3 regions of the Vibrio sp. E150_011 genome follow, and region 1 is predicted to be linked to each of the others. Evidence: predicted binding sites of a transcription regulator. Region 1 holds the regulator's gene; each other region holds the start of a gene.
What was found. Region 1 encodes PurR, which represses purine synthesis genes. Its sites were predicted from a motif close to TNANGNAAACGTTTNCNTNA; they were not measured.
Positions count from the first base shown of each region.

Region 2: the regulator PurR is predicted to act here: its motif matches at 3,380-3,399, upstream of pyrD (quinone-dependent dihydroorotate dehydrogenase).
Region 3: the regulator PurR is predicted to act here: its motif matches at 2,338-2,357, upstream of purE (5-(carboxyamino)imidazole ribonucleotide mutase).

Region 1 is NZ_JBHFOL010000019.1:2,247-7,696, forward strand. It holds gene torR (two-component system response regulator TorR) at 1-430, opposite strand, end outside; gene torD (molecular chaperone TorD) at 722-1,369, shown strand; gene purR (HTH-type transcriptional repressor PurR) at 1,717-2,727, shown strand; cyclic di-GMP riboswitch class I at 2,900-2,983, shown strand; gene ACE1OE_RS20810 (TfoX/Sxy family DNA transformation protein) at 3,097-3,687, shown strand; gene ACE1OE_RS20815 (TVP38/TMEM64 family protein) at 3,811-4,497, shown strand; gene ACE1OE_RS20820 (DUF2007 domain-containing protein) at 4,494-4,814, shown strand; gene ACE1OE_RS20825 (alpha/beta fold hydrolase) at 4,849-5,450, opposite strand, start outside.
Region 2 is NZ_JBHFOL010000009.1:159,529-164,978, reverse strand. It holds gene rlmKL (bifunctional 23S rRNA (guanine(2069)-N(7))-methyltransferase RlmK/23S rRNA (guanine(2445)-N(2))-methyltransferase RlmL) at 1-1,037, opposite strand, end outside; gene ACE1OE_RS15230 (cell division protein ZapC) at 1,576-2,121, opposite strand; gene pyrD (quinone-dependent dihydroorotate dehydrogenase) at 2,327-3,337, opposite strand; gene ACE1OE_RS15220 (NAD-glutamate dehydrogenase) at 3,590-5,450, opposite strand, start outside.
Region 3 is NZ_JBHFOL010000017.1:73,452-78,901, forward strand. It holds gene ACE1OE_RS20245 (topoisomerase DNA-binding C4 zinc finger domain-containing protein) at 16-603, shown strand; gene ACE1OE_RS20250 (5-(carboxyamino)imidazole ribonucleotide synthase) at 655-1,785, opposite strand; gene purE (5-(carboxyamino)imidazole ribonucleotide mutase) at 1,788-2,273, opposite strand; gene ACE1OE_RS20260 (L-threonylcarbamoyladenylate synthase) at 2,475-3,014, shown strand; gene hemF (oxygen-dependent coproporphyrinogen oxidase) at 3,030-3,935, shown strand; gene aroE (shikimate dehydrogenase) at 4,001-4,822, shown strand; gene ACE1OE_RS20275 (DUF1488 domain-containing protein) at 4,823-5,086, shown strand; gene ACE1OE_RS20280 (gamma carbonic anhydrase family protein) at 5,083-5,450, opposite strand, start outside.

The sequences.
Region 1 (5,450 bases):
ACTCCCCAAAGTGCACAACATGCTCGTTCTCGGCACTTTGCGATATTAAGGGCTGCTTACGAGCTTGGGCGATACGCCACAGTAAGTTTTTAACTCTGACCAATAATTCTCTTAATTCAAACGGTTTCGTTACATAGTCATCTGCGCCCATTTCTAGGCCAACGATCCGATCAATACTATCAGTACGACCTGTTACCAATATAATACCGATATCAGACTGGCTACGTAACTCTCGAGTTAACATCAGACCATCTTCACCAGGAAGATTGATATCAAGCATGACAAGGTCGACACTGGAAGACTGCAATACTTGTCGCATCTCTTCACCGCTTTCAGCCTCGCTTACTAAATAGCCTTCACTCTCAAAGTAACCAGACAACTTGCTACGCGTAACGACATCATCTTCAACTACTAATACGTGATAACTCATATTCACCGTTTCTATTCTATCTATGACCGAAGCCATTCTATTCATAATTAGTCACAATTCTAGCGGACATTACGGTATTGTGTAGAAAGTCGTGTTTTTATTGATTCAAGACAAGAACACTTTTTATCCACTATATGCAATCAGAACCTTGCCCATCTGGTGTCGCTTTAAAACCATCAACCGCTCTTTTATTCATTTATCTTCATAAACGTTCGATTTTTTTCATTATTGCCCTTACTGCTGTTCATTTTTATTGTCTAAAATAAGGGCAAGACTTTTGGAGAGAACAAGATGCAAGAATTGAAAGCATTTAATGAACAACGTGCAGAGATATACTGGTGGCTTTCTAGCCTATTTGCCAAAGAGCTTACTCAACAAGAACTGGATAAATATCACAGTGTCGAAATACGTTCTTTTTTGAGCGGTCTCGGTGAAAACCCATCACTCGAAGCGCCGATCAATACACTCATTGATGGCTTGAACCGATTACAGACTCGAGAAGACGCCCAACTTGAGCTATCCGCAGATTTTTGTGACCTATTTCTTAAATCAGATAAGCATGGCGCATTACCTTATGCCTCAATGTACATAGGTGAATCAGGTCTTCTCAATGATAAACCGGCTAATGACATGACCGAGCTGTTAAAAAAACACAATGTCGCCGTCTCTGAAGACTTAAATGAGCCAGCCGATCACCTCGCGATAGAGTTGGACTTTCTCGGCAACCTTATTATTCGTTCTAATGAACTGGAGTCCGAGGCGCACATCAACAACGCATTATTAGAGCAAGCTGATTACCTTAATCAGCACTTGATGACATGGCTGCCTCAATTCGAAAAAAAATGTAAAGAGTATGATGAATTTGGATTTTACGCCGCGGTAGCAACACTCCTCATTGCATTTTGTCAGTTAGACCTTAACTATTTAACTGCTGAGTAACCGATGCAGACACCGCTATCAATCAAGGTGGCGGTGTCACCCCGTATTAATTTTAATTTATCATCAAATTTGTCGGTTGAAACGTTGCTAGAGTCACCGACTAGCATTACAATCCGCCGTTTCAATGCGAAAACCAAATTTTAGTGCCCCATGCTTTCCTATCTTTAGCTATTATGTCCTTGTCAGGTGAATAGCTAACCCACAATTGGAATCCAATGTGTCACTAGGTTCACTTACTCGGTACGCATTCCATACACCAAAGCGCTTTTTTAATTAAACAAAGCTGCATTACCGCAACGACGTTTTTGCTGACCATACGCAAAAGCCGTTACTAATAGGATAAAGCTATGGCAACAATCAAAGATGTCGCCCGTCTAGCTGGCGTTTCAACTACTACTGTGTCTCACGTTATTAACAAAACACGTTTTGTTGCCGAAGCCACACAAGAAAAAGTCAACGCCGCCGTAGAAGAACTCAATTACGCGCCAAGCGCCGTTGCGCGAAGCTTAAAATGTAACTCAACGAAAACCATCGGTATGTTGGTTACACAATCAACGAACTTATTCTTCTCCGAGGTTATCGATGGCGTTGAAAGCTATTGCTATCGTCAAGGTTACACATTAATTCTGTGTAACACTGGTGGCGTGTATGAAAAGCAGAGAGATTACATTCGAATGCTAGCAGAGAAGCGCGTCGACGGTATTCTCGTCATGTGTTCAGATCTCACAGAAGAGCTTCTTAGCATGCTTGATCGTCACTCCGATATTCCTAAAGTGATCATGGACTGGGGTCCTGAGAGCTCGCAAGCAGATAAGATCATTGATAATTCGGAGGAAGGTGGTTATCTCGCCACAAAATACCTAATTGATAAAGGCCATACGGACATCGCATGTTTGAGCGGTCACCTAGAAAAAGCGGTGTGCCAAGAACGCATTATTGGTTACAAGCGTGCGCTATCAGAAGCCGGCATCGAAATGAAAGAAGACCGTATATTTGAAGGTAACTTTGAGTGTGACACAGCGGTCATCGCAGCGAATCGTATTGCCGCAATGGAAGAACGACCAAGCGCCGTGTTCTGCTTTAACGATACGATGGCGTTAGGCCTTATGAGTCGTTTACAACAACTCGGTTTGAACGTACCAGAAGATATCTCTGTGATTGGTTACGATAACATTGAGCTTGCTGAGTATTTTTCTCCACCACTGACGACGGTTCACCAACCGAAACGTCGTGTCGGAAAGAACGCCTTTGAGATTTTGCTAGAACGCATAAAAGATAAAGGTCATGACAAACGTATATTTGAGATGCACCCCGAGATAATTGAACGCCACTCTGTCAAAAACCTGACAACAAAATGACAAAGGCGCCTAGTTAGGCGCTTTTTTTTGATCTTGTTCCCAGATTTTAGACGCCTAATTGTTAGTTTATGTTACCTCTTAAGCACAAATACCCGCCTAATTTTTGAAGCAACGTCACACTTTAGTTATATCTCAATGCAGATTAACGCATTTTTTCTTTATTCTAACAAAGTCACGCACAGGGCAAACCATCTGAAAAGTTGGGACGCAAAGCCTCCGGCCTAAACCATTTATGGTAGGTAGCGGGGTTACCGATGGCAAAGGACACTGAATTCTTGTTTTTAATTTAACAAGGAATTGATGCCTGTTTGCTACACTCTCGGACCTGATTTTGGTGACACAATCAAATAACACCGAGAAAAGACAAATATGGACAATCCAATATTAAAAAATTCGATGCAGTTGTTCGCTCAACTTGGAAAAGTCAAATCCCGCTCTATGTTCGGTGGATTTGGCATTTTTGTTGACGATACGATGTTTGCATTAGCAGTGAACAGTAAATTACACATCAGAACTAACCCAACAACCGTCGCGACATTCAAGCAAAACGGCTTCAAGCCTTACGTTTATAAAAAACGTGGATTCCCAGTAGTGACAAAATATTTTGCCCTGCCTGAAGATAGCTGGAATGACAGTGAGTTGATATTGAACTATGCACGCTCAGCGTTGGATTACGCAAAAGATGAAAAAGTAAAACAATCTGACTGCAAACCAACCCGATTAAAAGATCTCCCGAATTTGCGTCTTGCAACAGAGCGCATGCTCAAAAAAGCGGGGATAGAATCGGTGAACTCACTTCAAGAGCATGGATCCGTTGAAGCCTTCAAGGCAATTCAAAAAACACACTCGACAAGTGTCGGTCTCGAATTACTTTGGGCGTTAGAAGGTGCGATTAATGGTACTCACTGGTCTGTGATTCCACAAGCCAAGCGCGACGAGCTAGCCAATCATATCAATTAGTACTTGTTCTCTCTTACTTATAAAAAAATCAGCCCATTAGCTGATTTTTTTTTATCTGTTTGAAAGTTAAATTCCGATGTTCGTGTCTTATACTAAAGATGCATTATCGACATGGAGTAGGACATGAGTAAAAAATTGTTATTGGGCTTAGGATTTGTTGCCGTTATTGTTTTTCTAGGCGTAGAGTTTGGACAATACCTGACGTTAGAAAATGCCAAGGCACAACAGGCAGCGCTTGCCACTTATATTGACAATAATTTTTTGGTTGCCGCGCTTACCTATTTCTTTCTGTATATCACCATCACCGCCTTCTCTGTCCCAGGCGCCGCTGTCGTCACTTTGTTGGGCGCCGCGTTATTTGGTTTTTGGGTGAGCTTATTGCTGGTCTCTTTTGCAAGTACTATTGGCGCTACGCTCGCTTTTCTTAGCAGTCGTTTTCTTCTACGTGATTGGGTACAAAAGCGGTTCGGCGGTAAACTGGCGACGATCAACAAGGGCGTTGAAAAGGATGGTGCTTTTTACCTTTTTTCTTTGAGACTCATCCCTATTTTCCCATTTTTTCTAATTAACCTACTCATGGGGCTAACCCCAATTCGCGTTTCAAAATACTATTTGGTTAGTCAACTTGGTATGCTACCGGGTACTGCGGTTTACCTTAATGCAGGCACCCAACTCGCCAGTATTGACAGTCTATCAGGCATAGTATCACCCGCTGTTCTCGCTTCCTTTGCATTGTTAGGGTTATTTCCTTTAATCACGAAATGGGCGATGGCTCGGTTTTCAAAATCACCCCAGGTACAGACTAAATGAAGATATACATAGGTAATAATCCTACCGAAACACATATCATGCAACAGCAACTGTTTGCCGAAGGGGTTCAGTGTGAGGTACGTGGCGAGGGGGTATTTGGATTGAGAGGCGAAGTGCCTTTTGATGAAAGCTCCCTACCTTACATCTGGTTACACGAAGTATCCCAAGAGGCGAAAGCTAAATCGTTAATCTTAGCGGTGCAACAACAAGAGAACAATCACGACCAAGCTAGCTGGCACTGCCCACAATGCAATGAGCTCAATGAAGCGCAGTTTGGAGCATGCTGGAACTGTCAGCACTTAGCACTCAGCGGTTAGCACTTAACCATCAATTAAAGTACTTAAGGTTATTTTACTGTACCGATTTAATAAACGCGATGGAGTGTTTATTAAATTCATCTGGTCTTTCGACATTACAGACATGCCCGCAGTTTTCAATTTCAAGCAAGCGGCTCGATTCATGCTCTGCTACCATTTCTTTTACTGGGTGGATGAACATATAGTCTTTATCCCCCATTAAATACAATGTTGGAATAGGAAGTTCTTTATCCTTGAAATAACGATGAAGTGGATTAACCTCTGTTGTTAGCGTGTACCATCTCTTAAATTCTTTCTGGCACAGCTTCTTCGCTTCTCGCACAAATAAAAGACGAGATTCTTTTTGTCCACGCTGAGGCATAACAATATAGGCGAATAAGCGATATAACCACATATAAGGGATAATATGCTTACTCCAGTTCCCTAGGTTCACAAGCAACTGTGAGCGGGTATTAAACCGTGTTACAGCGCCCCCTAACACCATAGAACGAACTCGAGGTGAGGCCAGTTCAGCAATATTACGGACGATAATTGTGCCAAGTGACATACCAACAAAGTGTGCCGATTGAATTTTAAGGTGATCGAGCACTTTAAGAATATCAATAGTCACACTTTTAAACGTGTAGCCACTTGCCA
Region 2 (5,450 bases), on a different contig from region 1:
CTTGAAAATATAGAAGCCTTACAGCCACCAAATTCGATTTTTAATTGATTACCAAACTCAGTATATAATGCGATTAGACCAGGTTCGGTCCCTAGTCGCTCACCATAAGGGGGGTTACAAATAATCACGCCATCGCCAAACCCTTCTGGTTTGGTCAATTTACTCGCATCACCCACTGCAAACGTAATCAGGTCTTCAACACCAGCACGGCGTGCATTGTCTTTTGCCGTTTGTATTACTCGAGGGTCGTTATCAAACCCCCAAAACCGGCTGTCAGTTTTCTTGACACCGCGTCGACCTTGCACGCTGGCTTCCGATTTAATCTCTGCCCACAGCTCAGGTTGGAAGTCTTCATAGGCTTCCAAACACCAACTTTTGCGCTTAACGCTTGGCGCCATATTGGCCGCAACCATCGCGGCTTCAATCAATAACGTTCCAGAACCACACATAGGATCTAATAAGTTACCACCAGGCGTCCAACCGCTTCTAGCTACAATAGCGGATGCTAAAGTTTCACGTAATGGTGCACGACCCGCTTCGGTACGGTACCCACGTTGATGTAAACCGGAACCAACCATATCAAGGCCTAATATCGCTTTCTCTTTATGTAAACGTACGTGAATACGCACATCCGGGTTTTCTTTACTGATATTTGGACGTGGTAGGCTCTTTTTAGTGAAACAATCAACAATTGCATCTTTTACTTTCATCGCGCCGTATTGGCTATTGCGAATTTCATTGTTAGTGCCGTTAAAATCCACAATGAATTTTTTAGAACTATGAAAATGGTTAACCCAATTAACTGCAGACGCAGACAGGTACAAATCCATATCATCTTGACAGGTGAACTCAGCGAGAATCTTAACGAAGCGAGAAGCATATCGGCTCCACAGGCAAAGACGATAGATCTGCTCATTAGTTGCTTTAAATTTCACCCCTGCCTGGACGGGATTGACGGTTTCGATTCCAAGTTGCTCAAGCTCACGAGCAAGTAAGTTCTCAAGCCCATTTGAAGTAACGGCAAGATATTGATTCATAGTGTTTGTCTGACTGCGGAAAAATGGCACTAATTATACCTGATAAAGCCAAATCTCACTAACCAAACAAGCCGCTTTACTCATGATTACTGTTTATTTGCGCAAGCTTTAATCATATGAAAACAAACAACACTCCTCTTGATTCACTTTGCCATTTTTTAAATACAACTCATGCCCGTATCGCTTAAGGCCGAAGTGACTACTTATTCACATCAAAACTGGACTATACCAAGCAAGTATAATTAATGAAAGTTACTTACATATTAAATAAAATGAGGAATAAATGATGAAAAAATAGAGGTTTTATGATGAAAAACAGAGCGCAAACTAAGTGATATTTATCGCAATTATTTGCGGCCCTTCAAAATATGTCGTGACGGGAAAGCCCTTATGAGGGTGCTTCCATGAAAGCGATGGTATGAGGTGACGTTTTCCAAACAAAAAAAATCGACCCTAAGGTCGATTTATTATTGATGGAGCATCTTAACGTTGGAATAAAGCACCACTGCTTTTCCTCTTTGGCGTTCTCACGCCCTTGCTAGCCAACCAATGCGATTGGCTCTAGCGACGTCATGTAGAGATGTGCTGAAGCCATCCTATCATGCATCACTTTAATACTTTGACCAAACTGGACCCCTTTAGATGACGTCAGGTTAAACGCCTCTAAATCGACTAACGCGCACAAGCTCGCGCTCTCTCCCACTTCTAAGACAATAAAGAACCCCGCTGAGTGCTGGTTCGTCAATCGAACCAACTCGCCTTCTTCAGGCTCGAATACGGTATTCTGATGGTCAAAGAACCAACTCTTCGGCTGTACCGGCTTATGAAAGCGCTTGGCCGCTACACAATACAGAGCTAACTCGGCTTGTCGTGGTTCAGAAAGGTCTAATGTACTAATTTGGTCTTTATAGATTTGAAACGCGGACGCGTCATCAACTGTGAAGTTATTCTGACCCATCGCGCACTCAACTAAGAGTTTTCGGGAAAGATTGGTTTTAAAAACCATCTCATTTCCCAAATCCAGCATCAGAGAATTTTCATCCTCATCCATATACCAGATCCATGTATCGCTGGGTTTAAGCATCGTTCCGTCTCTTATAACTAAAGAATAATCAGACTGTTAGGTAAAACGCTTAATTACCTTTTTGGTCAGTTGATTCTAATTCTACAAACGATTGGATAAAAAAAAAGGGGAAAACTATTTCCCCTCTCTATGGTTATAACTTGGACAGAACTGTCAATATATGAACGTATTGCTCGTCTATAAGCGTATTAACGAGTGAAGAACATTATAAGTTCTTGACGATCTCTTTCACGAGCTTAGGTCCATGGTAAATAAAACCTGAATAGACTTGGACCAATTCAGCACCAGCCATCAGCTTTTCTTTTGCAGATACATAAGAATCGATCCCGCCAACACCAATGATCGGTAGTTTACCATCAAGATGCTTAGCCAATAAGCGCACCACTTCGGTACTGCGTGACTGAACCGGTCGTCCGCTTAGTCCACCAGCTTCATTTGCATGCTTCATACCGTCAACAATGGTACGGTCTAACGTCGTATTCGTCGCGATCACACCATCTATATTGTTGTTAATGAGTGATTCACAAATCTGTTGAAGCTCATCATCGCTAAGATCTGGAGCAATTTTCAACGCAAGTGGCACATACTTTCCATGCTTCTCGGCCAACTCGGCTTGCTTTGCTTTTAGCTCACTGAGAAGATCGTCAAGTGCTTCACCATACTGCAGCGAGCGCAGCCCTGGTGTATTTGGGGAAGAAATATTGACGGCTATGTAGCCTGCATGTTCATACACTTTTTCCATGCAAATCACATAGTCTTCAGCCCCTTTCTCAATCGGGGTGTCTTTATTCTTACCAATATTGATCCCAATAATACCGTCGTACTTCACCTTTTTAACATTCTCAACTAGGTTATCAACGCCTAAGTTATTGAATCCCATTCGGTTAATAATGCCCTCTGCTTCTACAAGACGAAAGAGGCGTGGTTTGTCATTACCCGATTGCGGACGTGGTGTAACCGTCCCTACTTCGACAAAGCCAAAACCCATGGCACCAAATGCTTCAATGCACTCGCCATTTTTATCAAGACCAGCAGCAAGTCCCACTGGATTCTTAAAAGTCAGTCCCATACATTCGACTGGACGATCAGGTAGATGTTGACGATAAGCTAAGTCAAGAGGTGTGCCGGTAAAGCGCTTGAAGTTTTGAATAGCAAGATCATGAGCCTTTTCGGCATCAAGTTGAAAAAAGCCAGTTCTGGCCAGACGGTAAAGCATGGTGCCTCCGATAGATAACCCGTGTAAACGGGGAGGTATTATTCACGCAAACGTTTAAACTTGCAATTGAGAATTCGCTTTTGTTTACCAAAAGCAATCGTTTAGGCGAATAAGCATACAATCACAGAGTGACAACGTCACCAATGACGCTAAAGTAATAAAAAACGCCCTAATTGGGCGCTTTTATTTAGGCTAAACCTAACGTTGCTAAACCTAACGTTATCTGATTAACATACTGCGTGAAGCTCTGGCTTAAGCCGTGGCCGCACAGTTTAGATTAAGTAGGCTTAATTCTCTTAATGCCACAGAGAACTTAGCAAACTCATGAACATTACCCACTTTAAATTCATTGAGTATGTTCTCCCAACGTTGAAGGCTTACTGAGTTCGTCTCCATCCAATTATCAAGTGACAGGATAACGTTTTTATCGTCACCACAACCACACCGCAGTACTTGAGCGGTGAGTTGGCGTTGTTGCCAATCGAGATCTTCTCTAAATGCCGCTCTTGCAAGTGCTTGCCAGTTATTGTCTACCGCTTGGCCATTGATTTGATTCAAGAACCAATGAAGCGACAAACGATCCCCAAGATGGAAATACAGTTTTGATACTTGCTCAACAGCAACGTTGGCTTCTGCGGCTATTTCTGAAATATCCACAGCAGACAATAGGCTTGATAAACGAGACACATAGTTTGCTAGATCTTTATCTACCCCGCTCTCGATCCACACTTGGGCTTGTATATTGTGTTCAGCGACTTCTTCATTAACTAAACAAGTTTCAAGTTTTTGTTCAATTTTAATCACATTATCGCGGTAGCGTGCGACAAGTTGTTCTACTGACTGTTTGCCAGGGCGATTACGTAATAGCCATCTTGCTAAGCGGCGTAATGTGCGGCGAACAATAAACAGTAGCTCATATTGAGCCTCAGAGGTCGCGACATTATCAAGTTTACGAATTTGCTCAAAGGTAAATGCAAAACCGTAAATCTCTCGTGACGCTGCATAGGCGTTTGCAATATCAACAATGGTTGCACCCGTCTCTTCTTGTAGACGCGTAACAAAGTTGCACCCCATTTCGTTCACCATTTGATTCGCCAATCCTGTTGCGACAATTTCTGCCTTCAATGGATGGTTAGGCATACTATCAATATAGTGACGGCGTAACAGTGATGGGAAGTATTGCACTAATTGTTGGTTGTGATACGGATCATTGGCAATTTCATCAACGGCTAATTGCTCTTTAAGGACCATTTTCCCATACGCGACAAGAACAGATAGCTCGGGACGAGTCATCCCAATGCCTTGCTTCTCTCGCTCTAGCAAATCATCATCGGCGGGAAGATACTCTAACCCACGATCTAAATAACCGGCTTTTTCTAGTGTATGAATAAACCGTATTTGCTCCTTCATAAGCGGAACGCCTTGGTATTCAGTCACTGAAATCGACTCAGCTTGGCAATATGCATCGTCAAGCACGATGTCACCAACTTCATCTTCCATTGCCTCAAGCGTCTCATTGCGCTGCTTAATCGTCAGATCACCGCTTGAGACCAGTCCATTAAGGAATATCTTAATGTTAACCTCGTTGTCTGAGCAATCTACGCCACCAACGTTATCGACAAAATCAGTATTAACTCGACCACCAGCCAACGCGTACTCAATACGGCCAAGCTGTGTCATACCAAGGTTGCCTCCTTCACCAACCACTTTAGCGCGTAAGTCACCGCCATTGATGCGAAGGACGTCGTTAGCGCGGTCTCCTACGTCGGTATGCGTCTCCGATGACGCTTTCACGTACGTGCCGATTCCACCATTCCAAAGAAGATCAACGTTCATAGAAAGTAACATCTTGATGAGATCGTTTGGCGTCACGGAACTTTTCTTCGTGCCCACCATTTTTTGGATCTCTGGCGTCAATGTGATCGACTTCGCCTTGCGTGGGAAGATCCCACCACCAGCAGAGATCAATTTAAGATCGTAATCTTCCCAACTCGAACGAGGCAGATCAAATAAACGCTTTCTCTCGATCCAGCTCGTCGCTGAGTCTGGATTTGGATCAATAAAGATGTGCATATGGTTAAACGCGGCTTGCATACGAATATGCTTGGAAAGC
Region 3 (5,450 bases), on a different contig from region 1:
AATAAAAGAGAGTGTATGAGCGGTAAAATTGATCACCAGTTGTTTTCGGCTCATGAGCATGCGCTTAATAGCGAGTCGTGTCCTCAGTGCCAGCAAGGAACATTGCAGCTAAAAAATGGTAAGCACGGTCCTTTTTTTGGCTGTAGCGATTACCCAGGTTGTGATTACATCAAGCCTTTGCATCAAAATGACGGTCATGTCATTAAAACACTTGGTGTTGCGTGCCCTGATTGTGGGAGTGAACTGCTGCTTCGACAAGGACGGTACGGGATGTTTATTGGCTGTAGTGGCTACCCAGAGTGTCACTTTATTCAATCACCGAACAAGCAAGAAGATAATAAACCGCAAAAAGATGCAGAAGTGGCGTGCCCCGAGTGCGCTAAAGGGCAACTGATCGAGCGAAAATCTCGCTTCGGCAAGGTCTTTTATGCGTGCGATGCCTACCCTAAATGCAAGTTTGCCATCAATCACCCTCCTATCACCGGTGATTGTGAATTCTGTGGCTACCCCTTGCTGACCGAAAAGAAGCGAGCATCCGGCACGGTATTTGAGTGCGCCTCACGTGCATGTCACAAGGTTCAGAGCGAAAAAACGGCCCTATAATGAGCCGTTTATCTTGGTTGTACCATTTTATTAAACACTTAACTTTCTAGGCTAAAGTGCTTGTGCTGCTGGCATTAAAGCAGGAAACGCATTGTGGTCTAAGATGTCGGCAAGCTTAAGAAGTTGAGCCTTCAGTTCAGCGTTGTTCGACGCGGACACATTGATATGGCCCATTTTTCTGCCAGTACGTTTTTCTTTGCCATACCAATGCACATGGCAGCCAGCGAGTTGATATACCGCTTCCGGAACGCAATCTTGGCCTAGTATATTAACCATCGATGTTGCTCTGGTGAGCTGAGTGGATCCGAGTGGCATATCACACACTGCCCGTAAATGGTTCTCAAATTGGCAAGTATCGGCACCTTGTTGTGTCCAGTGTCCTGAGTTGTGCACACGAGGTGCAATCTCATTGACCAGCAATTCACCATCAACATCAAAGAACTCAAGTGCTAGTACACCAACGTAATCCAAAGAATTAGCAACGGCAGTAAACATTTCAGCGGCTTGTTGTTGTACTGCTCTTTCATCAATGGCAGTAGACAGTGTTAACACACCATCGGTATGTACGTTTTCGGCCAGGGGATAAATAGCAATGTCGCCTTGCTTGTTACGAGCACCTACCAGAGAAACCTCACGCTGGAAGGGAACAAATTCTTCTGCGACAATCGCTTGGTTGTCGGACTGCTCGATACACTCTTGCATTTCCGCCCAGATCGCATCCACATTCTCAAGTGATTTTAAACGCCACTGGCCTTTGCCGTCGTAGCCACCAAGTGCACTTTTTAGCACCATAGGTAGGCCGACAGTCGTTATCGCAGCGTCAAAATCAGCTCGTGATCGAATGACGGCGTAGGTAGCATTTTTTACTTTGGCGCTATCGAGCAATACTTTTTCAATACGTCGGTCGCCGCCAGCTTTAATCGCTTGTGTGGAAGGGCGGAATTTGCCACTTTTTTCGCATACATCGAGAACATTGAGAGGAATATGTTCGAACTCCGCGGTAATGACATCAGCAAGATCGATAGCTTGCTGTAAACCATTGCCCAGAACCTCTAAGGTGAGAGGGTGAACGATATTCTCACTGTTCACATCAAACGCTGATATTTTGATATTGAGCGGTGCGCCAGCCAAAGACATCATGCGCGCCAGCTGACCAGCACCTAAGACCAATACGTGCTTCATTATTAACCCTCTGATGGATCTGGGTTTGCGAGCACAGTGTCCGTTTGTGTCTGTCGGAATGCTTCGACTTTTTCCATGACGCTATTATCGTGAATACCGATAATCTGAGCGGCAAGAATCCCCGCATTTGCTGCGCCAGCTTCACCGATCGCAAGGGTGCCTACTGCGATCCCTTTTGGCATTTGAACGATTGAAAGTAGAGAATCCATTCCTTTAAGTGCACGACTTTGAACGGGAACACCTAACACAGGAACGCTAGTGAAAGCCGCAGCCATACCAGGAAGATGCGCCGCACCGCCAGCACCGGCGATAATCACAGAAATACCACGTTCTTTTGCTGACGTCGCGTAGTCCGCAAGTAGTTGTGGTGTGCGGTGAGCTGAAACGACTTTTGTTTCATATTCAACACCAAATTGGTCTAGCATGTCAGCGGCCAGTTGCATTGTTGGCCAGTCTGATTTTGAACCCATGATAATACCGACTTTCATTCGACGCTCCTTCAAAGCATGTTCAAATGGATTAAATTGCGCGCATTATACGAGTATTTTTTTCCAAGGAAAACGTTTGCGTGAGTGAAAGTTGGGTTTTTTTCTGGATTCTAAAGAGTGTTTTGCGCATAGTGCCGTTGAATTGTAAAAAAAATGTATAGATTTAAAGGGAAGGAAGACGCAGTGAATAATGTTCTCTCTATGGTCGATATGCTGAAATCGGGTGAGGTTATTGCTTACCCAACAGAAGGTGTGTTTGGTGTGGGTTGTGATCCTGACAATATTCAGGCGATTGAGAAATTGTTGGCAGTAAAAGAGCGCCCGGTAGAAAAGGGCTTGATTCTAATTGCCAGTAATTATGAACAGCTGCGTCCTTATATTGATGAAAATCAACTCACTAAAGCTCAACTTGCTCATGTTACGGCGACTTGGCCTGGGCCTTACACGTGGATCATGCCGGCAAGTGAAAGGGTATCTCCATGGCTCAGCGGTCAGTTTGATACGATTGCTGTTAGGGTAACGGACCATGTTTTAGTCCAAGCGTTATGCTTGGCATTCGATAAACCGATTACTTCTACCAGTGCTAATTTGTCGGGTATGCCATCTTGCATGACGGTTCAGCAGGTTCATGAGCAACTTGGAGGCCGACTTGCGGGTATTCTTGATGGAGAGGTTGGTGGGCGCTCAAAGCCAAGTGAGATTCGTGATGCCCGCACCCAGCAGCTTATTAGACAGGGTTAAAGAGGACCACTATTGATGTCAAAAGTAGATAAATATCAAGTTAAAGCCTTCTTAATGCAGCTACAAGACACAATCAGCGAACGATTAGCCGCAGAAGATGGAGTGGCTCAGTTTATTGAAGATGAGTGGCAACGAGAGTTGGGTGGTGGTGGACGCAGCCGTGTCCTGAAAGATGGCGCTGTATTTGAGCAAGGTGGTGTGAACTTCTCACATGTGTTTGGCGATAAAATGCCAGCGTCTGCGACTGCGCATCGTCCAGAGTTGGCCGGTCGGAAGTTTGAAGCTATGGGGGTTTCTTTAGTATTGCACCCCAAAAATCCACATGTCCCGACCTCGCATGCTAACGTCCGCTTTTTCATCGCAGAAAAAGAGGGTGAAGAGCCGATATGGTGGTTTGGCGGTGGTTTTGACTTAACGCCATTTTACCCGGTTGAAGAGGACTGCCAGCATTGGCATAACGTGGCGAAAACATTGTGTGCCCCTTTTGGTGAGGCGGTCTATGCGGAACATAAAAAATGGTGTGATGAATACTTTTTCTTGCCTCATAGAAACGAAACTCGCGGTGTAGGCGGGCTCTTTTTTGACGACCTTAATCAATGGGGCTTTGAACGGTCTTTTCAGTATATGCAAGCCGTTGGAAATGGCTTCTTAGAGGCATACTTACCTATTGTCGCGAAGCGAAAAGACGTGGCGTTCGGTTCGCGTGAGCGAGAGTTTCAGCTGTATCGTCGTGGGCGTTACGTCGAGTTTAATCTTGTTTACGATAGAGGCACTCTATTTGGACTACAAAGCGGCGGGCGTACTGAGTCTATTTTAATGTCTATGCCACCACTCGCTCGCTGGGAATATGCTTATGAGCCGGAAGCGAATACACCGGAAGCAGCACTCTATTCTGACTACTTAAAGCCGCGTGATTGGTAGCTTGGCGAATGCATGCTGAAGTGATAGTGTCTTTCTCATCACTTTAGTATGCAACAGGCAGGGACATGAGCAAACTAGATCAGTACGTTGTTTTCGGGAATCCAATCTCCCAAAGTAAATCACCTTTTATCCATACATTGTTTGCTAGGCAGACTGGACAAAGCATGGAATATGGCCGTCAAGAGCCTAAAAAAGGAGAGTTTTTGTCTGCGGTCGAAGTGTTTTTCAATTCTGGTGGTCGAGGGTGCAACATCACGGCACCTTTTAAAGAGGAAGCATATCAGTTCGCAGGCCGCCTGACAGAACGAGCGCAACTAGCTGGTGCTGTTAATACCCTTAAGAAACTCGATGATGGCGAGATCATCGGTGATAACACGGATGGTGAAGGTTTGGTCCAGGACTTACTTCAACATCAGGTCACCTTAGAAGGTGCATCAATACTTGTCATTGGTGCCGGAGGTGCTGCTCGTGGGGTATTAAAACCGCTTCTTGATCAAAACCCTTCTTCTATTACAGTAACAAATCGAACTTTTGAAAAAGCTCAAGAATTAGCAAGTATTTTTACTGGCGTCAATGCTGCTCCAATCGATGAGATACTCACAAGTTACGATGTGGTCATTAACTCAACCTCAGCAAGCCTATATCAACAGCGACCAGACATCAGCGACGCTATCTTTAAACCTCAAACGATCAGTTATGATATGGCTTATGGTCAAGGCCTGACTACATTTAACCAGTGGGCAAAGGATTCAGGCGTACTTTTGACTTATGACGGGCTCGGTATGTTAGTTGGCCAAGCGGCTGAAAGCTTTATGCTGTGGCGTGGACTGAGGCCGGGGGCGAAGCAAATTTTGCGTGAATTGAGGAAAAACCTTGAGGGAGAATAAATGAATCAATCGATCTTATTTTCAGATGATATTACCTGGAATCAAGAACTGTTGCTGCTAACATTTCATGCGCATCAATCAGGGATGATGATACGTTGCTCCATTAGCCATGATCGGTTGAGTCAACTTTCTTCAATAGCGGTCAATAATAAAACAGACGCCTTTAACGCTTACCGTATTGCCCAGTTCGATATAGAAGATCTAGCAGAAGCCCTCATCGAAGATGAGGACTTTGATTTAGAGGGTAGCATCACGATACGTTAACGAATGATCTCAACCGTATTTATGTAATCATTTTTGTTTTGCACGTAATTGTCGGATGACTTTTGTAGAAAAGCTTGTTCTTTTTCTGTGAGCAAGCGGATTTTCTTAACTGGGCTACCCATATAGAGATAACCACTTTCTAGTGTTTTATTTGGAGGAACTAAACTTCCCGCCCCAATCATCACATCCGATTCAATAATGCTGCCGTCTAAGATAATGCTTCCCATGCCGACTAATACTCGGTCGTGTATCGAGCAACCATGTAGCATAACCTGATGGCCAATAGTGACATCATTACCAATGAGCAGTGGATAGCCATCAGGGTTATCGGTATTTTTATGTGTTACGTGTAAAACGCTATTGT